4 regions of the Azonexus sp. MM2026_4 genome follow, and region 1 is predicted to be linked to each of the others. Evidence: predicted binding sites of a transcription regulator. Region 1 holds the regulator's gene; each other region holds the start of a gene.
What was found. Region 1 encodes sigma-54, which starts transcription at its own class of promoters, with help from an activator protein. Its sites were predicted from a motif close to TGGCACGCTTNCTGCTNA; they were not measured.

Region 1 (4,192 bases):
AAGCACTTCCTGAGTCTGCGCATCGAGCGGCAGGCGTGGTGCATCTTCGGCGGCGATCGTCCGCTGCAGGTGAACGATCAGCTTCAGCTTCATTTTCCGGCGCGACGCCGTTTCGCCGAAGATGGTACGGATGTTGAGCAGCCCGAGCCCGCGCACCTCGAGGAAATCCCGCAGCATGCCGGGGCAACGGCCCTCGATCGTGGTTGGCGCGATGCGCGCCATTTCGACGACGTCGTCGGCAACCAGGCCGTGGCCGCGGGAAATCAGTTCGAGCGCCAGTTCCGACTTGCCGACCCCGGAATCGCCGGTGATCAGCACGCCCATGCCGAGCACGTCCATGAATACCCCGTGCAGGCTGACCGTATCGGCGAGGCGAGCGGAAAGGTAGATGCGCAGGTGATCGATCACCGCTGAACAATGCTTGGGCGAAAGGATCAACGGCACATCGGCCTGCCGACAGGCTTCGAGCACGAAATCGGGCGGCTTGAGTCCATCGGCAACGATCATCGCCGGCGTCCTGGCCGACAACAGATCGCTGAATAGCTGGCCGAAGCGGCGTTCGCCGATCCGCATCGCCCAGTCGTACTCGGCCTGCCCCATGACCTGCAGGCGTTCCGGGTGAATGATGTTGATGTGGCCGACGACGTCGGCGCCGTAATTGCTCGCCGCCTTCAGTTCGACCCGACGGTCGGCACGCTGGCCGACTACCCAGTTGAACAACAACTGCTCGCGGTTGTCCTGGTACAACTGTTCAAGGCTGATGTGGCGCACGGCGCGGAATCAGGACTTCTTGAACAGGGAGAGAACGGTTGCGACGTCGGGCGCCGCCAGCAGGGCTTCGCGGAAGGCCCGGTCGGAGAAGCGTTGCGCCAGTTCGGAAAGGATCTGCAGATGCTCCTCGGTCGCCTGCTCCGGCACCAGCAACACGAATAGCAGGGTGACCGGGCGGCCGTCCGGCGAATCGAAGGGAATCGGTGTGGTCAGGCGGATTAGTGCACCGGCCGCCTGTTTCAGGCCTTTGATGCGGCCATGCGGGATCGCGATGCCCTGACCGAGGCCAGTGGAGCCCAGCTTCTCGCGAGCAAACAGGCTATCGAAAATCTGCGTCCGGGCCATGCCGAGCCGACCTTCGAAAAGCATCCCGGCCTGTTCGAAAACACGTTTCTTGCTGCTCGCATCCAAATCAAGCAGAACCTGGTCGGCAGTCAGAATGTTGTCTAGGGGGGTCATGGGAAAGTGTTGAAGCAAAAAGACCGCAGCCGGGAATGGCTGCGGTCAGGGCCGGCTTATTCGCCTTCAAGGTGCTGCGACGGTTTCTCACCGCGATGGTGATCCTGCACCTTCTGCTTGTACTTCTGGACCTGGCGGTCGAGCTTGTCGAACATGGCATCGATCGCTGCGTAAAGATCGTCGCCGGCTTCCTCGACATGGATGTCCTTGCCCGGCACGTGCAGGGTAACTTCAGCCTGCTGCTTGAGCTTCTCGACCGAGAGCACGACGCTGACGCCGGTCACCTTGTCGAAGTGACGCAGAACGGGTTCGAGCTTGTTCTCGACGTATTCGCGCAGGGCCGGGGTAACTTCAATATGATGACCGCTGATTTGCAGATTCATTTTTTCTCCTCTCTCTACAGGGTCTTTCGTAAATTGACCGGCGGGATGTTCAACGATTCGCGGTATTTGGCGACCGTGCGTCGGGCAACGACGATTCCCTGCTGGCCTAGTATTTCGGATAATTGACTATCCGACAAGGGCTTCTTGCCATCCTCCGCCGAAATCAATTGCTTGATCAGCGCACGAATGGCGGTGGCAGAACAGGCACCGCCAGTATCGGTGGATACGTGGCTGCCAAAGAAGTATTTGAGCTCGAAAATTCCCCGCGGCGTCGCCATGTATTTCTGGCTGGTCACCCGTGAAATGGTCGATTCGTGGAGGCCGAGCAGGTCGGCAATCTCGCGCAGGACCAGGGGCCGCATGGCGACTTCGCCGTGCTCGAAGAATTGGCGCTGGCGGTCGACGATGGCCTGGGTGACGCGGTGGATGGTCTCGAAACGCTGCTGGACGTTCTTGATCAGCCAGCGTGCTTCCTGCAACTGGCCGCTCAGATTGCCGTTGCCGCGCCGCTGCTTGGCGAGGATTTCCGCGTACAAGCGGTTGATGCGCAGGCGAGGGTAGGCGTCCGGATTGATGTAGGCCGTCCACTTGCCCTTGAGTTTCTTGACGATGACATCGGGCGTGATGTAACGCGCTTCGATCTGCGAATAGCCGGCGGCCGGCCGCGGATTGAGGCTGGTGATCAGTTCGTGGGCGCCCTTGAGGATTTCGTCGTCACAGCCGGTGAGTCGGCGAATCCGCGCAAAATCGCGGGCGGCCAGAAGTTCCAGGTGCTTGTCGGCGATGGCCATGGCCAACGTCCGCTCGGCGCAATCTTCCTCGACCTTGAGCTGCAGCAGCAGACATTCGCGCAGATCGCGGGCGCCAACACCGGTCGGATCGAAGTTCTGGATGTGGCGCAGGGCGATGTCGAGCTCTTCGAGTTCGACTTCGTACTCGGCGGGCAGGGTTTCCCAGAGTTCATCGAGAGGCGTCGCCAGATAACCGTCATCGTCGAGCGCTTCGATCAGGAAACGGACCAGGCTGCGATCGCGTTCCGACATCTGGGTCATTCCCAGTTGCCAACCGAGGTGCTCGCGCAGGCTGACATTGGCTGCGTGACTGTCCTGCGGGTCGTTGTCGTCATCCTCGTCACGCCCGGCGCCGGTGAAGGTACCGGCGTCGCTCGACCAGCGGTCGTCATCGACGTCGTCCGGGGTCATCGGCGGCTCGCCCTGAGCGTCCTCGTGACTTTCCGGTGGGCTTGCCGTCTCTGCCGAGCTTGCCTTGTCCGGCGAATCGAATTGCTGGGCGGCGGCATACGACTCGGTCGGGCCGTCGTCGTCGCGCTCCAGCATCGGGTTTTCCAGCAGATAGCGTTCGATCTCCTGCTGCATCTCGACCGTAGACAGTTGCAGCAGCTTGATCGACTGCTGCAACTGCGGCGTCAGGGCGAGATGTTGCGAGAGTTTGAGCTGGAGTGCCGGTTTCATTGCGGGAATGGTCTGGTCACGTAGGAATCAAAGCCGGAAATGTTCGCCAAGGTATACCTTGCGCACGCTTTCATTGTCGACAATTTCTTCCGGCCGCCCGGAAGCCAGGACGTGACCGGCGTTGATGATCACTGCGTGATCGCAGATGCCGAGGGTCTCGCGAACATTGTGGTCGGTAATCAGGACACCGATGCCGCGATCCTTGAGGAAACGGATGATTTTCTGGATTTCCAGCACGGCGATCGGATCGACACCGGCGAAAGGTTCGTCGAGCAGAATGAAACGCGGATTGGTCGCCAGCGCCCGGGCAATTTCGACACGCCGCCGCTCGCCGCCGGAAAGCGCCGCCGCATTGACATGGCGGACATGGCCGATATGCAGCTCGCTCAACAACTCCTCGAGCCGCGCGGCGATCTCGGTCGGCGTCAGCTTCTGCAACTCCAGCACCGCCTGGATGTTTTCCTCGACGTTGAGCTTGCGGAACACCGATGCTTCCTGCGGCAGATAGGACAGTCCGAGGCGGGCCCGGGCATGCATCGCCTGATGGGTCAAGCGCTCCTCGTCGATATAGACCTCGCCGCCATCGGCAACCACCAGACCGACGACCATGTAGAAACACGTGGTCTTGCCGGCGCCGTTCGGACCGAGCAGGCCGACCACCTCGCCCGACCTGACGGCGAAGGAAACGTCCTCGACGACAGTCCGCGCCTTGTAGCGCTTTTTCAGGTTATGGGCGGACAGGGTGGCTGACGGCAGGCTCATTCGTCTTCGACTCCACGCAGGACATGGCGGATCGCTTCATGGGAAAAGCCGCGATACTGCAGGAAACGCGTCTGTTTTGCACGCTCTTCCGGAGATTCCGGCGGCTGGCCGAACTTCCTGACCCAGATCGCCCGGCAACGTTCCAGCTCGTCGCCGGCCTCCGGTAGCGCCGCCGCGATCTCGCTGTCGCCGATACCGCGCTGCTTCAACTCCTGGCGCAGACGGGCGTTGCCATAGCGGCCGGCACGGGCGACCACCCGTTGCCTGGCATAGCGGTCGTCGGACAGCAGCCCCTGCTGCTCCAGCGCATCGAGCACCGCCAGCAGCGCCTCGCCGGACTCGGCC
Region 2 (4,192 bases), 2.0 Mb from region 1:
GCGCTGCCGGTGCTCGGCGGCATGCTCCTGCTGCTGGCCATGGGCTGGACCCTGAACGTGCTCAGTTTCGGCGACGAGGAAGCGCGCGCCCTCGGCCTGGCGACCGGCCGCCTGCGCTTCCTGGTGATCGTCGGCGCTACGCTGGTCACCGCCGGCGCCGTGGCGATCAGCGGCATCATCGGCCTGGTCGGCCTGATCGTCCCGCACGTCGCGCGGTTGCTGGTCGGCCCCGACCACCGCCGCCTGCTACCGGTCTCGGCGCTGCTCGGCGCCACCTTCCTGCTCGCCGTCGACGACCTGGCACGCGCCCTGTTCGCGGTCGAGATTCCGCTCGGCATCGTCACTTCGGTGATCGGCGCCCCCTTCTTCCTCTACCTGCTGCAACGCAGCCGGCAGGCCTGGCACTGAGAAAGGCGAAGATGCTCGAAATCGACCGACTGCATTGTGGCTACGGCCGGCGCACCGTGCTCGCCGGCGTCTCCTTCACGCTCGCCGCCGGCGAACTGCTGTGCCTGCTCGGCCCCAACGGCGTCGGCAAGACGACGCTGTTCAAGACCCTGCTCGGCTTCCTGCCGGCGCTCGGCGGCGAGGTCCGCATCGCTGGCAGCAACGTCGCCGGCTGGTCGCGCCGGCAGTTCGCCCGCCGCGTCGCCTACGTGCCGCAGGCGCACACGCCGCCGTTCCCGTTCGCCGTCGCCGACGTCGTCGCCATGGGCCGCGTCGCCCACCTCGGCAGCTTCGCCGCGCCCGGCCCGGGCGACCGGCGGATCGCCGCGGCGGCGCTCGAACGGCTGGGCATCGCCCATCTCGCCGACGCCGCCTGTACCGAGATCAGCGGCGGCGAACGCCAGCTCGCGCTGATCGCCCGCGCACTGGCGCAGGAGGCGCCGATCCTGGTCATGGACGAACCGACCGCCAACCTCGATTACGGCAACCAGACCCGGGTCATGGCGCAGGTCCGCGACCTCGTCCGGCACGGCGAACGCGCCGTGCTGCTCACCACCCACCATCCCGATCACGCGCTGCTGCACGCGACGCGCGCGCTCTTGCTGGACCGGCACGGCGCTTGCACGATCGGCCCGCCGGCCGAGGTGATCAACGAGGACTACCTGCACCGGACCTACGGCATTGCCGCCGAAATCCACGAAATCGTCCGCCGCAACGGGCAGCCCGCCCGCCTCTGCGTACCCGGCGCGGCGCTGGCCACGCCATGAAGGCGGCGGCATCGCCTTTCGGCCGCCTGCTGCTGGCCTCGTCGCTGGCGCATGGCATCCTCCTCGCCTGGCCTGGCGCCGCCCCGCCCGGCACCCCGCCGCCAGCGCCGGCGATCGAGGTGGCGCTGGGCGTGGCACCGACCGCCAGCCCCCCGGCGACGCCGGCCCGCCGCGTCGCACCTACGGCAAAGCGCCTGCCAACGGCGGCAAAACCGCCGCCGCTGGCCGCGGCCGACGCGCTGGCGCCCACCGAACCGCCTGCAGAAACCACCGGCGACAAGGCGCCGACAGCGCCCGCCAGCGGCGACAGCGCCGCCCCGCAGGCCGCCGCCGCGACCCCGTCTGCCGGCGCCACACCGTCGCCGGACCAGTTGCCGTATGCGCGCTACGCACCGCGCCCGCCCTATCCGGAAACGGCACGCCAGCAGGCGCGCCAGGGCAAGGTCCGGGTCCGCGTGCTGATCGCCGCCGACGGCACGGTGTCCACGCTTAGCCTGGCCACCAGCTCGGGCGACGCAAGCCTTGACCGCGCCGCGCTGGAAACCCTGCCGCGCTGGCGTTTCTCGCCCGCCCTGCGCGACGGCGAGGCGGTCAGCGCCTGGGTCGTCGTTCCCGTCGTCTTCAACCTGCGTTGAGCCGGGCACGGCGCGTACGCGCCTGAACACCCAAGAACACTTCACCCAGGAAAGTACGCGGGCGAACCGGCGGCCGCCTGGCGAAGCCGTCGCCGCTCTCGCGCAAAATCGAGAAAACCCGGAAAAATCGCTGATTTTCAATGACTTGCAAAACAGCAAGGCGCCAAAAAATGGCTTGGCACGCTCCCTGCTGAACAGGTTTGCCGACGAATCAAAGCACTGGCAGCCAACCCTGATCCCCGCAAGGGGTTCCTTCTGCAAGGAGAACGAAAATGCCCATGGTCCTTTTGAAGTGCGACAAGGACATTCCGGAGCGCGAGAAGCACATCTACCTCAAAGCGCCCAACGAGGATACCCGCGAGTTCCTCCCCATCGCCAACGCCGCCACCATTCCCGGCACCCTGTCCGAACGCGGCTGCGCCTTCTGCGGCGCCAAGCTGGTGATCGGCGGCGTGCTCAAGGACACCATCCAGATGATCCACGGCCCGCTCGGCTGCGCCTACGACACCTGGCACACCAAGCGCTACCCGACCGACAACGGCCACTTCAACATGAAGTACGTGTGGTCAACCGACATGAAGGAATCGCATGTCGTGTTCGGTGGTGAAAAGCGCCTGGAACAGAGCATCAACGAAGCCTTCGACGAGATGCCCGAGATCAAGCGCATGATCGTCTATACCACCTGCCCGACGGCGCTGATCGGCGACGACATCAAGGCGGTGACCAAGAAGGTGATGAGCGAGCGTCCCGACGTCGATATCTTCACCGTCGAATGCCCGGGCTTCGCCGGCGTCTCGCAGTCGAAGGGCCACCACGTGCTCAACATCGGCTGGATCAACGAGAAGGTCAACACGCTGGAGAAGGAGATCACCAGCGAATACACGATCAACTTCATCGGCGACTTCAACATCCAGGGCGACACCCAGTTGCTGCAAACCTACTGGGACAAGCTCGGCATCCAGGTCGTCGCCCACTTCACCGGCAACGGCACCTACGACGACCTGCGCTGCATGCACCAGGCCAAGCTGAACGTGGTGAACTGCGCCCGTTCCTCCGGCTACATCGCCAACGAACTGAAGAAGCGCTACGGCATCCCGCGCTTGGACATCGACTCCTGGGGCTTCAACTACATGGCCGAAGGCATCCGCAAAATCTGCGCCTTCTTCGGCATCGAAGAGAAGGGCGAAGCCCTGATCGCCGAGGAAGAAGCGAAGTGGAAGCCGAAGCTCGACTGGTACAAGGAACGCCTGCAGGGCAAGAAGATGGCGATCTGGACCGGCGGCCCGCGCCTCTGGCACTGGACCAAGTCGGTCGAGGACGACCTCGGCGTGCACGTCGTCGCCATGTCCTCCAAGTTCGGCCATGAAGAAGACTTCGAGAAGGTCATCGCGCGCGGCCAGGAAGGCACCTACTACATCGACGACGGCAACGAGCTGGAGTTCTTCGAGATCATCGACCTGGTCAAGCCGGACGTCATCTTCACCGGCCCGCGCGTCGGCGAACTGGTGAAGAAGCTGCACATTCCCTACGTCAATGGCCACGCCTACCACAACGGCCCGTACATGGGCTTCGAAGGTTTCGTCAATCTCGCCCGCGACATGTACAACGCGGTCTACAACCCCCTCCGCCACCTGGCCGCGGTCGATATCCGCGACGCCAACCCCTACCAGGTGCCGGAACGCATCCGGGAGGCCGCATGATGCTCGAAGACAAACTCGACGACCTGTACGACTACGTCCAGGAACGCTGCCTGTGGCAGTTCTTTTCCCGCACCTGGGACCGTCAGGAAAACATCGACGGCGTCCTCGGCCAGGTGGAAACCCTGCTCACCGGCGGCCAGCCGGCGCGGACGACGCCGCTGGAAAAGCTCTTCTACTCCGACGCGGTGATCGTGGTGCGTGATTTCAGGGCGCGTTTCCCCTGGATCAACAGCAGCACCAAAGCCGAGGTCAAGCAACTGATGGACGGTCTCAAGGCCCGCCTGGTGGAAACGGTGATCACCAAATCCACCAACCGCGAACTGAATCACCACCTGTATTGATCGTCCGCCGAGAAAAGGAAAAATCATGACTACCTGTGACATTGCCGCGCAGAAGCCGGCCGAGGTCAAGCTGGTACCGCGCGAGCGGGCCGGCATCATCAACCCGATGTACGACTGTCAGCCGGCCGGCGCGCAGTATGCCGGCATCGGCGTCAAGGACTGCATCCCGCTGGTGCACGGCGGCCAGGGCTGCACGATGTTCGTCCGCCTGCTCTTCGCCCAGCACTTCAAGGAAAACTTCGACGTCGCGTCAACCTCGCTGCACGAGGATTCAGCCGTCTTCGGCGGTGCCAAGCGGGTCG
Region 3 (4,192 bases), 1.0 Mb from region 1:
GGATACGCCCTACGTCAACGATTTCGAGCGGATCTACCTGCACCGCATGGGCAAGGGCTTCATGCGCGTGGTGATCCGCTACGGCTTCATGGAAAGTCCCGACGTGCCCGGCGCGCTCGACCAGTGCAAGCGCCTGGGCGAGCGTTTCGACCTGATGGAAACGACCTTTTACCTGTCCCGCGAGACCATCGTGCCGGCGCTGACCCAGCGCTTCACGCCGCTGCGTGCGCGCCTGTTCGCGCTGATGTCGAAGAACGCCACCAGCGCCAGCGATTTCTTCCACATTCCGACCAACCGGGTCGTCGAACTGGGGACACAACTGGTGATCTGATAGCGCCGGCGCGCTGCGCCGTTCCGACGCCAAGGCCAGCCGCCCGTCATGGGCGGCTTGTCGTTTTTGCGACAGAAATCCGCCTGGCATGCACCTTCGTTGTGCATAAAAATTATCGTAAGCGATTGATTGATTTAAATATTTTGCGGCCTATAATGCGCGGCTTTTTTCCTCGGAGAAGACCGTGTCCGCAATCCCGTCCCCGGCTACCGCCCTCGGTGCCAACCATGGCTATCGCTTTGCCGGCGACAGCGTTCATCTCAACGCCGAAGTGACGCTCGCCGCCAGCGATCTGCAGGACGGCAGCCACTGGTCGCTGCAGTTGTGGGCGAGCGGCGCCGGCTTTGCCGACCGCGCGCCGGCCGGCGTCAAGGTCGCCGAATTTCCGCTGCAGCCGCTGCCCGGCTGTTTCAATGTCGATGCCTGCGTCGCCGCCCTGCCGCCGGCCGGGCCAGACGCCTTCACCATGGCGCTGATGCTGGTTGCCGGCGATGCCGACGGCAGCGTCGAGGTGCGCGACCTGGCGATCTATCCGGCGCCGCAGTCTTTCGCCCAGCCGACGCTGGAAGGCGCCGTTGCCTGCCGGGTCGCCGACGGCACCGCCGAAATTTCCGTCGACCGCATCGCCAATCCGCGCTCCGCCGACAACCTCAGCGGCACCCTGGCCCTCGAGGTGTGGGCGCTGACGACGCCCTACGCCGGCGGCGCCTGGACCGGCACCCCGGTGGCCAGCCTGATCCTCGGCCGGCTGGCCGGTGGCGAGGCATGGACCGATTGCCGCTACACGGTGCCGGCAGTCGGCGCCAGCGACGCGGCGCTGACCGTGATGCTGCGCGAGTGGACGGCGGCCGGCTACCTGACGCGCGATTACCGCAATCTGCCGGTCGTAGCTGTCGCGGCATCCGCTGCCGCTGCTGCGACCACCGCTGACAGCGCTGCCATCGCCACCGCTGCCGCTGTCCCGTCGCTGGCGCCGGCACCGGCCGCGTCGCCGGCCAAGCCGGTGGCGAAGAAGGCCGCGGCGAAAGCGCCGGCTGCCGCGGTGCAGCCGGCCACGCTCTCGGTCAATGCGGCGAGCGTCGATGAACTGGCCGCGCTCAAGGGGCTCAGCCGCGCGGTCGCGGCCGCCATCGTCGCCGGTCGTCCTTACGCCAGCGTCGCCGACCTGCTGCGGGTCAAGGGGCTCGGTCCCAAGCTGCTGGAAAAGCTCGGCGCCAGCCTGCGCGTCTGAACGGGACGGGCTTGTCGTAAAGGCGACAAGCCCGTTTTTCTAGGTTTTTACGAAAAATCAGTGACTTGGCTGGTGGCACCCATCTTGCTGAGTAGTCTGCGGACTACCGGAGATGCGCATGAAAACCAGCGAAATCCAGGCCCTGCTCGACGAGCCCGCCTGCAGCCACAACCACAAGGAAAAGTCGGGCTGTGCCAAGCCCAAGCCCGGCGCCACGGCTGGCGGTTGCGCCTTCGACGGCGCCCAGATCGCGTTGCTGCCGATTGCCGACGTCGCCCACATCGTGCACGGGCCGATCGCCTGCGCCGGTTCCTCGTGGGACAACCGTGGCGCGCGCTCCTCGGGCGTCACCCTGTACAAGATCGGCATGACCACCGACCTGTCGGAAACCGACGTCGTCATGGGGCGCAGCGAGAAACGCCTGTTCCATGCGATCAAGCAGGCCGTCGACAGCTATGCGCCGGCCGCCGTCTTCATCTACAACACCTGCGTCACCGCACTGATCGGCGACGACATCGAGGCGGTCTGCAAGGCCGCCGCCGAGCGCTGGGGCGTGCCGGTGGTGCCGGTCGATGCGGCCGGTTTCTACGGTACCAAGAACCTCGGCAACCGGCTGGCCGGCGAGGCGATGTTCAAGCACGTCATCGGCACGCGCGAACCGGAACCGGCGAAGCCGCGCCCGGACGGCCTGCCGACCTATGACATCAACCTGATCGGCGAATACAACATCGCCGGCGAGTTCTGGCACGTCGCGCCGCTGTTCGACGAACTCGGCTACCGCATCCTGTGCACGCTGTCCGGCGACGCCCGCTTCCACGAAGTGCAGACCATGCATCGGGCGAAGGTGAACATGGTCGTCTGCGCCAAGGCGCTGCTCAACGTGGCGCGCAAGATGCAGGAAAACTACGGCCAGCCGTATTTCGAAGGCAGCTTCTACGGCGTCCAGGACGTCTCCAATGCGTTGCGCGATTTCGCCCGGCTGATCGGCGATCCCGAGCTGATCGCCCGTACCGAGGCGGTGATCGCCCGCGAGGAAGCCAAGGCGCACGCCGCCCTCGAACCCTGGCGCGCCCGCCTCAAGGACAAGCGCGTTCTGCTCTACACCGGCGGCGTCAAGTCGTGGTCGATCGTCTCGGCGCTGCAGGATCTCGGCATGAAGGTGGTCGCCACCGGTACCAAGAAATCGACCGAAGAGGACAAGGCGCGCATCCGCGAACTGATGGGCGAGGACACCAAGATGATCGACGACGGCAGCCCCAAGGCGCTGTTGTCGACCTATCACGAGTATCAGGCCGACATCCTGATCGCCGGCGGCCGCAACCTGTACACCGCACTGAAGGCGCGCATTCCCTTCCTCGACATCAACCAGGAACGCGAATTCGGCTATGCCGGCTACGCCGGCATGAGCGAACTCGCCCGCCAACTGGCGCTGTCGATGGAAAGCCCGGTGTGGGCCGCGGTCAGGAAACCGGCGCCGTGGGCGAAGGCGGTTTCGGGGACGGCGCTGGCGGCCTGAAGCGGCAGCGGCTTTCGTCAGGAATGCCGCATGCGCCGCGCTGGTGGCGGGTTGCTGCAGCAGACGGAGGGCGCCGTGGCACCCTCCGCTTAATCTTCTGAACGGAGGAGCCGAGGGATCAGAAGCGGTAGCTGCCGCTCACGTAGAAGAAGCGCTTTGGTGGGTCTTCCAGCGAATACATCGAACCCCAGTTGTCCGGTGCCTGGCGATCGAACAGGTTGGTCACGCCAGCCGCCACCGAGAACTGCGGGTTGATGCGGTAGCCGACCTTGAGGTCGGTCGTTCCGTAATCGCTGGAGAGGTTGAGGCCGCGTATCGTGTTGTGGGCGTTGTAGTAATTGAAGTAGTAACGCCCCTGCAGGTCTGCCGTCCAGCCGCCCTGCTCGAAACGGACTCCCATGCGCGCGATGTTGCCGGGTCTGCCGGTCAGCCGGTCGCCGGTTTCGTCGTTGCGGGCATCGATATGCTCGTAGCTGGCTTTCAGCGACCAGGCCTGGCTGATCTGCCAGGCGCCGCTCAACTCGATGCCTTTGATCGTGACCTTGCCGATATTGGTGTACACCGAACGCGATAGCACGCCGAAGGGATCGGTTGGCAATCGGGGCGCCGAAATGGTCGTGATCAAGTTCTTGCTGCGCGTTTCATAGGCGGACAGGTCGAGCTTGAAATTGCTCCCCGTAAACCCGGCTGCCAGTTCAAAACTGCGGCTTTCTTCGGGTTCCAGGGTGCTGTTCCCCAGGATCAGGAAGGTGCCGCGGCGGAAGGTGGCATATTGTTCGAGCACCGAGGGGGCGCGGAAGGCTTCGCCGTAACCGGCCCGGAATCGCCAGTTGCCGGGTGCGTACTGCACCGAGAGACGCGGCGTCGTCGCGTCGCCGAATTCGTTGAAACGGTCATGCCTGACGCCCGCGAGCAGGCTCCATTCGTGATTGAAACGGATGTCTCCCTGGGCAAGCACGTAGTTGTTGGTGCGATCGCCTTCCTGGCTCGTGTTGTTGATGATGTTGAGCTTGTCGTTCTGCTGGCCGAGGCCGAGCGTCAACGTGTGTTCGCCAATCGGCAGGATGTAGCGGCCGGCATACTGGGTTTGCGTGTAGTCGGTTTTTTCGATCAG
Region 4 (4,192 bases), 1.1 Mb from region 1:
CTCCTTACAGGCCGGCAACGACCGGGTACTGGCCGATGCGTTCGAGGGCGATGCCGAGCAGCTTGTCGGCTTCGTCCTTCATTTTGGACAGGCTGGCGAAGCCGAAGCGATGCACGTCGCGCAAGGTCTTGTCGACGGCGACCAGCTTGCCGACGGTGATCAGGGCGCGGCCGAAACCTTCGTGCGTCAGGTGCACCAGCGGCACCGCCAGCAGCTTGCATTCCTTCTCGATCAGCACGGCAATCGCGTTGTAGAAGGCCTTGACGCGCGAGATCGTCTCGTCGTCCGGGTCGCCGATCAGCGGAATGCCCGCCTTGCGTTCCTTGGTCAGGACGAAGGGGTCGAGGATCTGTTCGACGGTCCAGCCGCTGTAGGTGCCGTAGGTGTCCAACGCGCGCATCTGGCGCGCCATCTCCTTGATGAAGTCGGTCTCGAAAATCGGATCAGTGCTCATGGTGAAACTCCTTGGGGGAAATTCTTGCGGGTTGGGGCCGGGCCAGCAGTTGCGGTGCCGGCATCAGCCCGGGCAGCAGGCCGATGACCAGGCGGGCGAGGACGATGGCGATCAGGAAACCGAGCATGGCGCCGATCGCCGTGCCGCCGTCGCTGCCGTCGAAACTGGTGCCGAGCCCGGCGCCGATCAGCATGGCGAGCGCCGGAAACAGGTAGCCGAGCAGCGCCGAGGTGGTCAGGCGGCTTTGCGGCAGCACGACGGCGACCACGTCGCCCGGCCGCAATTCCTCGCTCGTCGGCAGCGTCAGCAGGGTCGCCGGGCGCCCCGCCGCCATCTTGCCGATGCCGCAACTGCCGCCGTGACCGCAGGACGAACAGCCGCTCGTTTCCATGGCGATGACGGCCTTGCCGTCGGCTACCCGCTGCACGACGCCGCGGTGTTCAAGGAGCGCGCTCATCCCTGCCACCCCTCGTCTTCCATCGCCGCAAAGCGGTCGTTGTCCTTGCGTTGCGCGGCCAGCGCGCGATCGATCCAGGGCACGCCGCCGTCGCGCATGGCGCCGGAAATCTCGACCAGCAGGTCGTCGATGGCATCGACCTCGCCGACGCGGATCGGCTGGATGCCGGCGGCCAGCAGCTTCTTGATCGCCGAGGCGCCGATCGCCATCACATAGACCGCGGCGCAGCCGGACAGGTAGCCGACCTTGGCCAGCAGCTTGTCCTCGTTGCCGTCCATCGCCTCCTCGGCGAATTCGGCGACGCCGACCAGCGTCGCCTTGTCCGGCGTCACGTCATAGACGGCGAAACCCTCGGCGGCGCCGAAGTGCTGGTTGACCCGGGTCCGGTCGGTGGAGGCGAAGGCAACGCGCAACACGGCCTGCGGCGCCTGCTTAATGGACCAGACCAGTTGCAGACGACGTGACGACATGGCGCTGTCCGACGCCATCGCGGTCGTCGCTCCAGTAGAAAGAACGATAGGCTTCGAGTTCATGGTGTTGTCCCAGCATCAGGTTGGCGATATCGAACAGGGCCTGCCGCGAACCGCGGTAACCCACCCAGGTACGGGCGTAACCGCCCATCGTGTCGTACTGCGGGAAGCCGGCCCGGAGCAGCGGCAGAGCGAGCCGGCGCGCGGTATCCACCGCGTGCGAGTTGGCGATCACCAGTTGCGCACCGCCGGCGCGCGCCGCCACTTCCATGTCTTCCAGATCGCCGACGATGACCTTGGCGAGCGGCAGCGCGGCGAGGCTTTCGTGACGATGCGGGCTGACCGCCGCCACCACCTCGGCGCCCATGCCGCTCAGGAAACGCACCTGCATGCCGAGCAGGTCGGGATCGGCGGCGAGCGCGATGCGCGCGAAACCGAGCATGAAATGGCTGTCGACCATCGCGTCCTGCAACTGGGCGCGCTGCCGCTCCACCTTCGCCGGCACCTCGCGCCCGGAAATCTCCGCCAGCGCCTGGGTGAAGGCATCGCAATCGTCGAGCCCCATCAGGCCGGTGAAGCGGAAATCGGGAACGCCGGTGCGTTCCTTGAGAATGTCAGCGGCCTTGGCCAGCGACGGCCCGACCACCAGGGTCGCCGCCGACTCGCCCAGCGCCTCGATCTCGACGCGCGGCGTGCCGCCGATGGTGAGCGCCGAATACTCGGCCTCGACCAGGTGGCCGTCGAGCGAATCGCCGATGTCCGGGACCACCACCGGGCGCAGGCCGAAAGCCTCGATCCACTCCTTGATCGCCTCGATGTCGCCCGGCGTCAGCATCGCCGAGGCCAGCACATTGACCTGCTTCGGCCGCCGCCCGGCGCAATCGCTCGCCGGCACCAGCGTCCGGATCAGCGCCTCGACCGCCAGCGCGAAGCCGCTCTCCAGGCAGCCCAGGTAATCCGGCGTATTGACCGGGACCACCGCCACGCCGTCGAATTCCGGGTGGGCGGCGCGGAATTCCTTGACCGTGCGCAGGATATCGGTGCCCTGCGTCTCGGAGAGACCGGTCGTCACCAGGCCGATGATGTCCGGTTTGCTCTTGTCGGAAAGCGTACGCAAGGCCTCGACCACGTTCTCGTCGGCGCCCATGATCGACGACACCTGGTCCATCGCCGTCGTCTGCAGCGGGATCGGCTCGCGGAAATGGCGCACGAAGAACACTTTGCCGAAGGCCGTGCAGCCCTGCGAGCCATGCATCAGCGGCAGGCTGCGGTTGAGCCCGAGAAATGCCAGCGACGCGCCGACCGGCTGGCTCACCTTCAACGGATTCACCGCCAGCGCCTTCTTCGATTGGATGATTTCGGCCATATGAGCATCGCTCCTCAGAGATTGCCCACCTCAAAGCAATGAACGCGCCAAGAAAACAACACAATCAAAACAACAACTTGCTAATCATTAATCTGTCGCAAACCCGACAAACCCGATGACGAACAATGCACCAGCGCAGCGCATCGGCCGCGGCAGCCAGTACCCCGCCATTCCGGCGCGGATAGTCCAGAGTTTCTGCGACTCAGGCGTAGGGGAGGTAGCCGGCGTCACCTGCCGCGCCGTGCCATTTGCTGCCTCAAGCAGCCGGACCGGCGCTGCTGCCTTGCCGTCGGCAGGACGACGACTCGGGATTGCTGCGACGACTGCCCCCTGCCGCCGAAATCGTGCGCAAGGCGGCAGCAGACCGCAGAAGACTTTCGCTGATCGCCTTCTTGTTGGCGTAAATGCGATGCAGGGCCCGCTGCATCCGGGCAATGGTATCGGCGTACTGCGCCAGATCGCCGCCGGATGAAGCGCTAGCTCGTGGTTGACCGTGGCGCATGAGATATCCCCTTCGGATCGGAAGTATGCGGTCCAGCTTAACCGGATATGATGCTGAAATCACTACGACATTGGTCAGTACAGCCCCCTGCGTGCAACACGGGGCTCAACTGTCCCTGCCTTTTCCGAGGATTTCATGACTCCGCAACAACTCGTCGGTACCGCTGTCAGGCTGTTTGCCGTATGGCTGATCCTGTCCAGTCTCGCCTACTTCACCACCTTTCCATCGACGCTGGAGACAAGCCCCTCGGTTCAGTACGGCCGCTATTTCGTCGGTGGGCTTTTCCTGCTTTTCGCCGCATGGCTCTGGTTTTGCCCCATGGTCGTCGCCCACACCATCGTCCCCCGCACCGTGCATGACAACAGACTGTCGGTGCGGGGCCACGAACTGGCCCGGGTCGGCATCGCCCTGCTCGGTCTGTGGCTGGCAGCGAAAGCCCTGCCCAGCGTGGTCTGGGTTCTGTATCGCGCCTTCCTGTTTGCGGAGATCAACTCATCCTTCGCTTCCCTGACGGCCGACCTCAAACTCGAGCTCGCCGTCTCGGTCACCGAGTTGTTCATTGCCGGCGCGCTCGTCGCCAAGGCGGGCGCCATTGCCCGACTCGCCGTACCGACAAGCCCGACCGAAACAACGCCCGCCCCCTGACCGGGTCACCCGGCGGCGCGCCATGAACCGTCCCGAACCGCCACCACCAGCGCAGAAATGCGCGTCCTGCCTGGCCGCACTGCTGCTCGGGCTTTTCCTGCAGCTCAGGGAGTGGCGCAGCCGCCGGGACTTCGAACGCCAGTACGGGGTGAAGCTGGCAGCCGCAAAGCGCGACTTTTCGAGTTCCGCTGGCGGCAATCCGGGCCCTTCGCTGCATGGCGTGGAGTTTGACGACGGCGATTGACGCCAGCCCGGCGAGATCATCCGCACTGGGGAATACGCCAAATCAACAAGCGGC

Region 2: vnfD (nitrogenase vanadium-iron protein, alpha chain) is a predicted target of sigma-54. The motif match lies at 2,026-2,043, and genes of this name have one in related genera.
Region 3: nifE (nitrogenase iron-molybdenum cofactor biosynthesis protein NifE) is a predicted target of sigma-54. The motif match lies at 1,636-1,653, and genes of this name have one in related genera.
Region 4: nifN (nitrogenase iron-molybdenum cofactor biosynthesis protein NifN) is a predicted target of sigma-54. The motif match lies at 2,780-2,797, and genes of this name have one in related genera.

The regions. Positions count from the first base shown of each region.
Region 1 is NZ_CM148380.1:2,917,215-2,921,406, forward strand. Features, by position in the region: gene hprK (HPr(Ser) kinase/phosphatase) at 1-771, opposite strand, end outside; gene ptsN (PTS IIA-like nitrogen regulatory protein PtsN) at 781-1,230, opposite strand; gene hpf (ribosome hibernation-promoting factor, HPF/YfiA family) at 1,287-1,613, opposite strand; gene AC0KWY_RS13770 (RNA polymerase factor sigma-54) at 1,628-3,085, opposite strand; gene lptB (LPS export ABC transporter ATP-binding protein) at 3,113-3,847, opposite strand; gene recX (recombination regulator RecX) at 3,844-4,192, opposite strand, start outside.
Region 2 is NZ_CM148380.1:215,354-219,545, reverse strand. Features, by position in the region: gene AC0KWY_RS00980 (FecCD family ABC transporter permease) at 1-408, shown strand, start outside; gene AC0KWY_RS00975 (ABC transporter ATP-binding protein) at 420-1,214, shown strand; gene AC0KWY_RS00970 (energy transducer TonB) at 1,211-1,849, shown strand; gene vnfD (nitrogenase vanadium-iron protein, alpha chain) at 2,122-3,549, shown strand; gene vnfG (V-containing nitrogenase subunit delta) at 3,546-3,890, shown strand; gene vnfK (V-containing nitrogenase subunit beta) at 3,916-4,192, shown strand, end outside.
Region 3 is NZ_CM148380.1:1,873,769-1,877,960, reverse strand. Features, by position in the region: gene AC0KWY_RS08650 (potassium transporter Kup) at 1-331, shown strand, start outside; gene AC0KWY_RS08645 (ComEA family DNA-binding protein) at 516-1,562, shown strand; gene nifE (nitrogenase iron-molybdenum cofactor biosynthesis protein NifE) at 1,681-3,078, shown strand; gene AC0KWY_RS08635 (TonB-dependent receptor plug domain-containing protein) at 3,197-4,192, opposite strand, start outside.
Region 4 is NZ_CM148380.1:1,860,215-1,864,406, forward strand. Features, by position in the region: gene AC0KWY_RS08555 (NifX-associated nitrogen fixation protein) at 5-454, opposite strand; gene AC0KWY_RS08560 (SoxR reducing system RseC family protein) at 444-911, opposite strand; gene AC0KWY_RS08565 (NifB/NifX family molybdenum-iron cluster-binding protein) at 908-1,381, opposite strand; gene nifN (nitrogenase iron-molybdenum cofactor biosynthesis protein NifN) at 1,344-2,747, opposite strand; gene AC0KWY_RS08575 (hypothetical protein) at 3,004-3,249, opposite strand; gene AC0KWY_RS08580 (hypothetical protein) at 3,385-3,894, shown strand; gene AC0KWY_RS08585 (hypothetical protein) at 3,917-4,138, shown strand.